2 regions of the Kurthia sp. Dielmo genome follow, and region 2 is predicted to be linked to the other one. Evidence: riboswitches for the same ligand, from Rfam matches in the RefSeq annotation. Region 2 holds a riboswitch; the other holds the start of a gene.
What was found. Region 2 has a riboswitch for FMN ahead of KTHG_RS03685 (ECF transporter S component). Riboswitches for the same ligand answer to the same signal wherever they lie in the genome.
Positions count from the first base shown of each region.

Region 1: linked by a shared signal. The riboswitch ahead of ribE (riboflavin synthase) and the one ahead of KTHG_RS03685 (ECF transporter S component) in region 2 are both predicted to bind FMN.

Region 1 is NZ_HE578958.1:154,270-159,841, reverse strand. It holds gene KTHG_RS09395 (MFS transporter) at 1-828, shown strand, start outside; gene KTHG_RS21630 (methyl-accepting chemotaxis protein) at 926-1,330, opposite strand; gene KTHG_RS21625 (methyl-accepting chemotaxis protein) at 1,358-1,693, opposite strand; gene KTHG_RS09380 (hypothetical protein) at 2,122-2,325, opposite strand; FMN riboswitch at 2,618-2,733, shown strand; FMN riboswitch at 2,848-2,963, shown strand; gene ribE (riboflavin synthase) at 3,128-3,757, shown strand; gene ribB (3,4-dihydroxy-2-butanone-4-phosphate synthase) at 3,769-4,389, shown strand; gene ribH (6,7-dimethyl-8-ribityllumazine synthase) at 4,382-4,849, shown strand; gene KTHG_RS09360 (hypothetical protein) at 5,208-5,572, shown strand, end outside.
Region 2 is NZ_HE578956.1:678,248-683,819, forward strand. It holds gene resB (cytochrome c biogenesis protein ResB) at 1-53, shown strand, start outside; gene ccsB (c-type cytochrome biogenesis protein CcsB) at 43-1,227, shown strand; gene KTHG_RS03670 (response regulator transcription factor) at 1,295-2,014, shown strand; gene KTHG_RS03675 (ATP-binding protein) at 2,004-3,794, shown strand; gene KTHG_RS22105 (GNAT family N-acetyltransferase) at 3,895-4,053, opposite strand; FMN riboswitch at 4,291-4,424, shown strand; gene KTHG_RS03685 (ECF transporter S component) at 4,600-5,184, shown strand; gene KTHG_RS03690 (hypothetical protein) at 5,239-5,457, shown strand.

The DNA.
Region 1 (5,572 bases), on a different contig from region 2:
ATTCCGAAAGTAGAACGTGCCAAGATGGATTATCTAGGAGCAAGTATTCTATCCGTTTCTATTTTATCATTGGTGGGCTTAACATCTTTTGGAAGTCCAACCGTTACGCCTGTACTACTTGTTGTATTAGCAGTTAGTTTAGTTGCATTTATTATTCGTCAAAAGAAAAGTGCAGATCCATTAATTCCATTACGCTTATTTAAGCATCGTATTTTTACAATTTGTATCTTAGCGAGTACGGCATGCATGTTTGCGGCAACAGGAATGATTTATTTCTTACCACTGTTTTTACAAAATATTCATGGTTTCTCACCGACAGAAACCGGTATTTTTATGACAGAAAGAGGCATTACATCGTTTATTTTCGCAGCAATAAGCGGTTTTATTGTAGCAAAATTGAAGGATTTTAAGCTTGTTGCGATTGTGGCAATGTGTATTTTTGCAAGTATGATTTTTGTATTAACATTCTTTACAGTATCAGCACCAACGATTATAATCACCGCTATTTTTCTTGTGTGGGGGAGTTCAAGTGGGGTATTAATTTCTATTTTCCATACAGGTATTCAAATGAATTTACCTACAAAAGAAATTAGTGTAGCGATGAGTGTTATGCAATTAGCGGTTAGTATGGGTGCCTTACTAGCAACGTCTTTACTAGGCATGTTCGTGCAAACTGAAAATTTAAGCCAAGGATTTAGCTACTTACTGTATACTTGTTTAACGGTTGTAATTGTGACGTTAGTTGCTTTTGTAATTGTCGTACCAAAAAAGAAGCAAGTTGTTGCGCCAATTCCCGCAGAACTAGAGAAAAGTATTCCAGAAAGCTAAAAATGCCAAGAGGATAGAACTTGTCTTACAGTTTGGAACAAAAAAAGGCATCGCGCCAACGCGCGATGCCTTTTTCTTATGTTCTATTTTTTATTATTTATACGTTGAATTTTGAAATTTCTTCGTTTAAATTACTTGCTAGCTGCGTCAGCATATTTGCGGCGGCTGTGATTTCTTCCATTGTGGCATTGATTTGCGTGGCGCTGCTTGTCATTTGATTTGTAATAGAGGCCACACTTTTAATTTGTTCCGCAACAATAGAAGTTGCTTGTTGAATATCATTAAATGTCTTACCCGTTAAATTGACCGTTTGTACACCATTTTTTACTTGTGTCGTTACTTTTTCCATTTGTGTTGCTGTTTCGCGCATTTCCTTTTGAAGCGCATCAATAATTGAAGTAATTTTATTTGCAGATTCATTCGATTGTTCCGCTAATTGTCTAACTTCATCCGCTACTACTGCAAACCCTTTACCTACTTCACCTGCACGTGCTGCCTCAATCGCTGCGTTAAGTGCAAGTAGATTTGTTTAATCAGATATATCTGTAATGGCTGAAACGAATGTTTCAATATTTGTAGAATGCTCACTCAAGGATTTAATAGATACAAACATATCATCTACTGATTTTTCGATTTCTTGCATATATAAAACCGTATTTTGAACATCTTTTTGATCAGATTTAGCCTGCTTATGTGCATCTGTTGATATAGTAGAAACATTTTCCGCTGCTGCCGCTACTTGCTGAATGCTTGCTGTAACATTCGATAAAGAGGTGCCACTTTGTTGGATATTTGTTTGTTGCATCATAGATTGTTGTGAAATTTGCTCAATTGATAATGCTACTTTCTGTGCTTGATTTGTCATTTTAAATAATGGTTTCATTTTATTTCTAAGCAGGATGAATGTTCCTAAAATAAAGAGAATATATATAATAAATATACCCATAATCATTAAGCTAGTGAAAGAGGTTGTTTCAGCCTTTGAAGATTTTTCTTGAATAAACCTAGCCAAGTCACTTTCAAAGGTTTTAAATAAACCTTCGATTCTGTGAATTTTTGCTCGTATTCATTTGAAAATAATAATGTAGAAGCTTGTTTTTGATCACCTTTCGTGTGAAAATCAGAAGCTTGAATTTCAATATCCGCTAATTCATTTGATTTTTATTGGATGGTTGTCAGCTGAGAAGTAATTGTAGTAGGTACATTTAATTTACTAAGTTCTTTTTCAACTTTACCAAATAAATTTGCTTCTAGGGCTTTTTCATACTTATCGTTAAATTGTTTATTTCCTGTTTACACATATAAGCGTATTTGAGAAGATAAGTATTCATTTTCAGATTCTAGCGATGTTTCGAGCACTTCAATTTCTGCTTTATTAAGTAATATGTTTCGCATTTCTATATTATTTTTTACAAAGATACTACCAAAAATAGCTAAAATAAGAGCTAAAATGATAGTTCCAATTGAACCAATATTTAAATATTTTTTTAATGTCATAAAAATTCCTCCTGACTAGATAGTCTTTTAAACTTAAATATCTCACTATTGTAAAACTTTAAACTCATTTTTATTTATTAAAAATGATTCTTAAGGCTAATTAAATGCGATTTAAATAATAAAAAAATGTATTTCACAAAAATAAAATATGTTGTTTTATAGGTCAAAAAGATTTAAATAATAAAGGGAAAAGCAAGTTTTTAACACTGAAAACAAGACCTTAATTTTCTGAATTTTTATTTTTAGTAGTCAAATGAAAAAATTAGTGCTACAATCAATCCCATAAATGAATAACTTCCTTCGGGGTAGGGTGCAATTCCCAATCGGCGGTTATAGCCCGCGAGCTTTCGAGCAGGATTCGGTGAAATTCCGGAGCCGACAGTATAGTCTGGATGAGAGAAGGAATCGATGCATGACGATGGTGCGCAGCAGCGTTTCACTATGGTTTATTTGAGCATCGTAAAATGTAAACCCCGCTTGGTTAGAATACCAGACGGGATTTTTTAATTTTAAAACTACATAGCAATTCTTCGGGGTAGGGTGCAATTCCCAATCGGCGGTTATAGCCCGCGAGCTTTCGAGCAGGATCTGGTGAAACTCCAGGGCCGACAGTATAGTCTGGATGAGAGAAGAATGCGCAGAAAAAGTGTACAATTGTACGCTTGTTTGTCGACGCATAAATCAAGGAACCCCGCTATTACGTGAGGTTCCTTTTTTAAATGCCCAAAAGTTTGTTCGTAGTACCCCTCTATTCATTTATCCGATAAAACCAATTTATTTGGTTTAGAAAGGAGAATGAGCCATGTTTACAGGAATTATTGAAGAAGTTGGGAACGTGCAAAAAATTTCTAGACAGCAACAAGCATTAGCATTAACGATTTCGGCAAAGAAAGTGTTAGAGGATGTGCGTATTGGCGATAGTATTGCAGTCAATGGTGTATGTCTAACGGTGACAGCTTTCACATCAATAGCCTTTACAGCAGATGTCATGCCGGAAACCTTTCATGCAACAAGTCTTGCAAAGCTAGCATCGGGTGATGGTGTTAACTTAGAACGTGCCATGCAGGCAAATGGTCGATTTGGTGGTCATATTGTCTCGGGTCATGTTGATGGTATCGCAACCATTGCGAAGAAACGTACAGTATCAAATGCCGTTTATATTGATTTACGAATGGATGCTGAACTGACACATTACTGTATTCCAAAGGGCTCGATTACAATTGATGGTACAAGTCTAACGATTTTTGATGTTCGTGAAAACGGAATTACGGTATCACTTATTCCTCACACCTATGCGGAAACGATTTTTAGCAAAAAGCGAGAAGGTGCTATCGTTAATGTTGAAAATGATGTAATTGCAAAATACGTCGAAAAACTGACAGCTAAACAGAAGCCATTAACACGCGATTTTTTAGCGCATCATGGCTATTAGGAGGGAACGACATGCTACATACAATTGATGAGGCACTTGAACAATTACTAAAAGGGAAAATGATTATTGTTGTTGATGATGAGGATCGTGAAAATGAAGGCGATTTTGTTGCATTGGCAGAATATGTGACTCCAGATACAATCAATGCGATGGCTACATACGGTAAAGGCTTGATTTGTACGCCAATTTCGACATCGATTGCACAAAAACTAAAACTTACACCAATGGTTACGAATAATACAGACAATCATGGTACTGCTTTTACAGTAAGTATTGATTATAAAGAAACCGAAACAGGGATTAGTGCATTTGAACGTGCATTAACAATTGAAAAAATGATTGGTAGTGATGAGCCAACAGATTTCCGTCGTCCTGGCCATATTTTTCCGCTCATTGCAAAAGATGGCGGAGTGTTAGAACGCCGTGGTCATACTGAAGCAGCCGTTGAATTAGCGAAGCTTGCAGGTGTGAAGGAAGCCGGCATTATTTGTGAAATCATGAGTGCAGACGGTCATATGGCACGCCTGCCAGAGCTTGAACGCATTTCAAGAATGATGAACTGTCCATTAATTTCTATTGAGCAATTAGTCGAATATGTAAAACAACAAAAGGAGCTGGTTACACATGGGTAAAACAATCGAAGCACAATTAGTAGGTACAGGGTTAAAAATCGGAATCGTTGTTGGTCGTTTCAACGAATTTATTAATTCAAAATTAGTTGATGGGGCAATGGACGGGCTTTTACGTCATGGTGTTGAAGATAAAGATATTGACACGGTATGGGTGCCAGGAGCATTTGAAGTGCCGTTTATTGCAAAAAAATTAGCAGAAAAAGGCGAGTATGATGCAGTAATTGGCTTAGGTACGGTTATTCGTGGCTCTACAACACATTATGATTATGTATGTAATGAAGCAGCAAAAGGTATTGCGCAAGTTGGATTACAAACTGGTATACCCGTTATTTTTGGTATTGTGACAACAGAGTCGATTGAACAAGCAATTGAACGTTCGGGCACAAAAGCTGGTAATAAGGGATATGATGCGGCAATATCTGCAATTGAAATGGCAAACTTAACAACATTATTAAAATAATATAATTCTTTTAACGTTTAATAGCTAATTATAGATATACGTCAAAAGAATGGATGCAATAATCTAAGTTTAGAAAATTGACTATATAATATATATAGAAGAAACACAAAAAAACGGGCATTGTAATATGAATGTCCGTTTTTGTCTTCTTTGTATTCCTTTAAAATCTCTTAGGACTTATTAAGCGAATAAAAAATAAAAGCTAGTAATAGGTTTGCTGTGAAGAATTATTATATGAAAGAAAATAAAGGAAAGAGCTCTAAAGACAAGACTAGAGACATATTGAAGTGTTCTATTATGTAAAAAAATTTCCATCATGTATAATGAAAACAATATCAAATGAATTGGAGGTAGTCATATGGAATATTATTCATTACAACATTTACTAGAGAATACGGAAGTTTGCTTGATGAACCGAGAAACCGGGGACAAGTACGATACGTGGTCGACAGAAGTTGAAATTGATTTAACGAGTTTAGGTATCCGAGCGGAGCATTTTGAAATTACACAGTTTGATATCGACATCGTACATAATAAGGAGCGTGATACAACGTTTTTTATTAATGCGACGCCATATGGCACCGATGATTATGAAATCTACTTGTGGTTTAATGATATATTAGGTCCACGCCTCATGGATATGTTTTTACGGACCATTCATGAGTTTGTACGAGAAAAACAAAGTTTAGCCGAGTCATTTATGAGCGATGATGACTGGACAAA
Region 2 (5,572 bases):
TGCCTTCATTTGATGACAAGCGCGAAAAGGAAGGCGATAACGATGCTTCTTAGTATTAGTAGTACATTATTATTCACAGCGTTTATTTGTTATTTAGTCGCAACATTGTTGTTTGGCGGTGCTGTTCATGGGAAGAAAGAGCAGGAGAAGCGTTCTCATTTGCGCTTTTCAAAAGCCGCCATTGTTGTAAGTATCATTGGCTTTACCGCAAATGTTGGCTATTTTGTGACGCGCTGGCTTTATACAGGGCATGCCCCTGTTAGTAATATGTTTGAATTTACGACGGCTTTTGGCATGTGTGTCGTCGGGGCCTTTTTAATTTTATATGCGTTGTACCGCGTGCCATCGCTTGGATTAATTGCCTTACCGGTTGCGATTATTATTATCGCCTATGCAAGTATGTTTCCGCGCGAGGTAGCACCGCTTATTCCGGCACTGAAAAGCTACTGGCTAACGATTCATGTGTTAACGACCGTGATTGGTGAAGCCATATTAGCGATTAGCGCCTTTAGTGGTCTGATTTATTTACTAAAGGTGATTGATGTATCCAAACGTTCGATGGAGCGCTTTTGGCTAGAATTTATCTTGTATACGCTCGTTGTGGTGATCGGCTTTGTGGCGATTACAAGCTATTTCAATGCGACAGGATACGAGGCAAGCTATACATATGTTGATAAGGAGGGCGAAAGTGCTGCGATTACGTATCATACGCCAGCGCTTATTGGCATGCATCAATACGACGCACAAACAACAGAGGCATTCGAGCCACTTGTTGAAGTACCAGCATGGATTAATGCGAAAAAATTAACGACGGTCATTTGGTCATTGCTTGCTGGGACCGTTCTATATGGTGCGCTACGCATACTTTTACGCAAACGACTCGCTGCGGTATTGCAGCCGTTCGTTCAAAAAACGACATTACCCCTACTTGATGAAATAAGTTATCGCTCAGTATTAATCGGTTTTCCGGTCTTTACACTCGGCGCATTAATTTTTGCGATGATTTGGGCACAGGAAGCCTGGAGTCGTATGTGGGGATGGGACCCGAAAGAAGTATGGGCGCTCATTACGTGGCTCTATTATGCCGCCTTTTTACATGTACGCCTATCGCGTGGTTGGGAAGGGAAACGCTCAGCTTGGCTAGCGGTTTTAGGCTTTGCGATTATTATGTTTAACTTAATTGCGGTTAACTTAATTATTGCAGGGCTGCATTCCTATGCCGAGTAGATGATTTTCTTTTCATTTTGAAAGGGTAATTGTACAATAGAAGTAACGCAATCTAGGAGGGATCAGCTTGGAAGAGCAAATTAGAATTTTAGTCGTGGACGATGAGGATAGAATCCGTCGTTTATTGAAAATGTATTTAGAACGAGAAGGATATGAGGTGGACGAAGGTGAAAACGGTGTGCAAGCTGTTGAAATGGCTTCAGCCCGTGATTATCATGCCATCGTGTTAGATATTATGATGCCAGAAATGAATGGCTTAGAGGCGTGTGCCGCAATCCGCGAAACACAAACAACGCCAATCGTTTTACTGACAGCTAAAGGGGAAGAAGCAAACCGTGTCGAAGGCTTTGAAACAGGCGCTGACGATTACATTGTGAAACCATTTAGCCCACGTGAAGTCGTGTTACGTATTAAAGCGATTTTACGCCGTTCTGCTACAACATCGCCAATTTCAACAACGGCTTCATCAAAAGATTTAGTCGTTTTTAAACATTTAACTATCGACCATGATGCGCACCGCGTGACAGCAGATGGTACCGAAGTAAACTTAACACCGAAAGAGTATGAGCTACTATACTTCTTAGCGAAAGCACCGGACAAGGTATTTGATCGTGAGCAACTGTTAAAAGAAGTATGGCATTATGATTTCTTCGGCGATCTTCGTACAGTAGATACGCATGTGAAACGTTTACGTGAGAAATTAAATCGCGTATCTGAAAGTGCAGCGAAGATGATTGTTACAGTATGGGGCGTTGGCTATAAATTTGAGGTTGTAGATGAAGATTAACGTTTGGAATAGTATTGTCGGGAAGCTATGGGGAACCATATTGCTTCTCGTTTCATTTGTACTGTTTGTTTTTACAGTACTGATGCTTGAATTTCTAAACAACTACCATACACAGCAAGCTGAAAAAAACTTAAAGCAAGAGGCGGCCGTCGTCGCGCGTATTATGGACGACCACCACTATTCCGTAAAAGAAACAAAAAGTATTTTATCGGATATTATTAGTGACGAAACGAATGCACTCGTTGCTGAAAAACAAGGTGATGTCGTCATTTCACTACAGTCTGGTGAAAATCGACAAGCCATTCGAGATGAAATTACACAGTCGGCGAAGTTAAATAAGGCATTTACATCAAAGACACCGGTTATTAAAGAAATGATGCTGCCATCGTCGACTGAAAAAAATAAAAAAGAATCGTATATTGTGATGGCGTATCCAATTGAAACGACATCGGCTGAGCATGGCGTCATTTATATTTATCAAAGTCCAGATGCCATTCACCGTACGACCGAGCAGACGACAAAAATTGTTTTCTTAGCAGCAGCGATTGCGCTCGTTTTGACGACGCTATTTACGTTCTTCCTATCATCGCGTATTACACGTCCGCTACGAAAAATGCGTGAAGCGGCGTTTGATTTAGCGAAGGGGAAATTTGATACGAAGGTGCCCGTTTTTCAAAACGATGAGATTGGGCAGCTTGGCACAGCCTTTAACCAAATGGGTCGTCAGCTAAAACATCATGTTGAAGTCATTAATCAGGAGAAAGAACAACTCTCAAGCATTTTGACATCAATGACCGATGCGGTAATTACGTTTAATAAGGACCGTACTGTGTTATTAAGCAATCCACCAGCGGAGCTATTGCTACAAGATTGGTTCCTAAATAAAGGCAGCGATAGTGAAAAGCCACTACCAATTGAAATCTATCATATGCTTGACCATGTGCTTGAACTTGAGGAGCAGTTAGAAGAGGAGCTTGAAATTGATAGCGTGTATTACATCATTTCGATTAGTCCTCTTTATAGTGCGAGCAATAAGGTACGTGGCGCGGTAGCGGTCATTCGTGATCAAACAGAAGAGCATCGCCTTGAAAAACTGCGCTCCGATTTTATTGCCAATGTATCGCATGAGCTACGAACACCGATTTCGATGTTACAAGGCTATGCAGAGGCAATCGTTGATGACATCGTGCAAGATGAGCAAGAGCAAAAGGAAATCATCCGTATTATTTACGATGAATCACAGCGCATGGGCCGTCTTGTAAATGATTTACTGGACTTAGCACGTATGGAATCAGGGAATATTACATTATATGAAGATGTTTTCCCAATCAATCCAACCTTTGAGCGTATTACGCAAAAATTTGTGCAGCGTGGTCGTGAAAAAAATATTGATGTATCGTTTGAATCTGCGTTTACGAATGAGGCGACGCTACTTGTCGACCAAGACCGCATTGAGCAGGTGCTGACGAATTTAATCGATAATGCTATTCGCCACACGCCAAATGGTGGGCATGTGAAGGTGCTTGTTGACCAACAAGTGAATTTTGCGCGTATTCGCGTGCAAGATGACGGGGCAGGAATTCCAAAAGAGGACTTACCGTATGTTTTTGAGCGCTTTTATAAGGCGGATAAAGCACGTACACGCGGCAAGGCGGGCACAGGACTTGGGCTTGCCATTGCGCGTAATATTGTCGAAGCACATAAAGGTCGTATTTTAGTTGAAAGTACGGTCGATGTAGGCACGACATTTATATTCTATTTACCATTAGAACAAATATAAAAACACGAGTAGCGACAAAATCGCTACCCGTGTTTTTTTATAATTTTTTTTAAAATGCTCAGAGCCAGTCTGTGGGAAATGTCGCCGTACATACACTTCCTTAAAGCCGAGCCAGCGCTTCCGCTTCTATTAAAAGCGTTTCACCATATCCTTTTTTGCGGTAATGTTCATCAACGATTAAATAATCAATTAGCATCCACTGACCGAAAATCTCGCCCGCAAGCCCGGCAATGAGCTGTTCGTTGTCGCAAATCGTAATTGTAAAGTCACGCTGCGTGCCTCGGTCGAGATAGCATCATTATGTGCGCAGTTTTTGGTGAATGTTCTCGCACATCGTGTCATTTCTTTTGATTGAAATAAACGGGTTTATTCAATTACCTCGCGCAAGGTATACCCGAAAGTTTAAGTCTTAAAAAAATTATCTCGAATTTAAAGTAGTTGCACTTTACAAATTCCAAGTTGTTATGTATGATAAAAGTGTAAAAATAATAATATGATTCATCTTCGGGGCAGGGTGTAATTCCCGACCGGCGGTAAATAAACAGTATTGTTTAAAGCCCGCGAGCCGTAAAACGCTGATTCAGTGAGACTCTGGAGCCGACAGTATAGTCTGGATGGGAGAAGGTGAAGGTACAGCACTTAAACGAGCAATTTTGCTCATTAGGTCGCTTATTTGACGATGCCTTATTCTCCCTTATGTTGCGACTGCACATAAGGGTTTTCTTTTATAAATGGCAACTACAAGTAAGTAAGCTGCATCTTTCCTTTTTGTGAAGTGAATCGCACAGAAGGAGTGCTTTGACAAATGAAAAACACGAAATTACAAAAGATGACAGCCGTTGGGATGCTGTCAGCAATCGCAGCATTACTCATGCTGTTCCAATTCCCACTACCACCGTTTCCAGCCTTTTTGCAAATTGATTTTAGTGACGTGCCAGCATTGCTTGCAACCGTTACATTAGGACCCGTAGCCGGTATTGGCGTTGCGTTCTTTAAAAATGTCATCAATTGGTTTATGCAAGGAAGCCCAACAGGTGTACCAGTCGGACATATCGCAAACTTTGTAACAACGTTATTATTCATCATGCCAGTGTACTTCATCCAACGTCGTATGAAATCGAGAAAGGGCTTAACATTCGGTTTAGTGACAGGAACAGTAACAATGGCAGTAGGCATGAGCTTACTAAATTACTTCGTATTTATGCCGATGTACAACTATTTCCTAAACATGCCTGTTGATACAGGTGCTGTTTTAGTGAAATCAATCGCAATTGGGATTTTACCATTTAATATTTTAAAAGGTGTTATCCTAACGGTTGTTGTCATGGTATTATTTAAAGTGTTACACACATGGATTGAAAAACAACAACGCTTGCACTTAAGTAAATAATCAAAAAGAGAGTCGTTACTACGGCTCTCTTTTTTACATAATGGGGGAATTCGCTTGGTAACCGGTATACGCTATAGTTTACTAGTGGGACTTATTCTTTTTATTGTTGTTGATGTGTTTTTAGAAAAACCGCTTATTACTCAATCGATTGAATGGATCGTCTTTGTTGTGCTGCTCTTTTTAGCAGTAGAGGCATGGATAAAGCATTATCGTTTCATTACCATTGCCTTCATGGTGTTAGCGCTAGCACTTTTCTTTTTAAAATTAGTGTAACGAAAAACGAGGCTGGGACAAAACACGTCATTTTCCTTTTTTAGCGTTCGCAACGGAAAACCGGAACCGCGCTCTAGCGCGATTCCGGTTTTTTTTATGCTCATATGAACGGTCG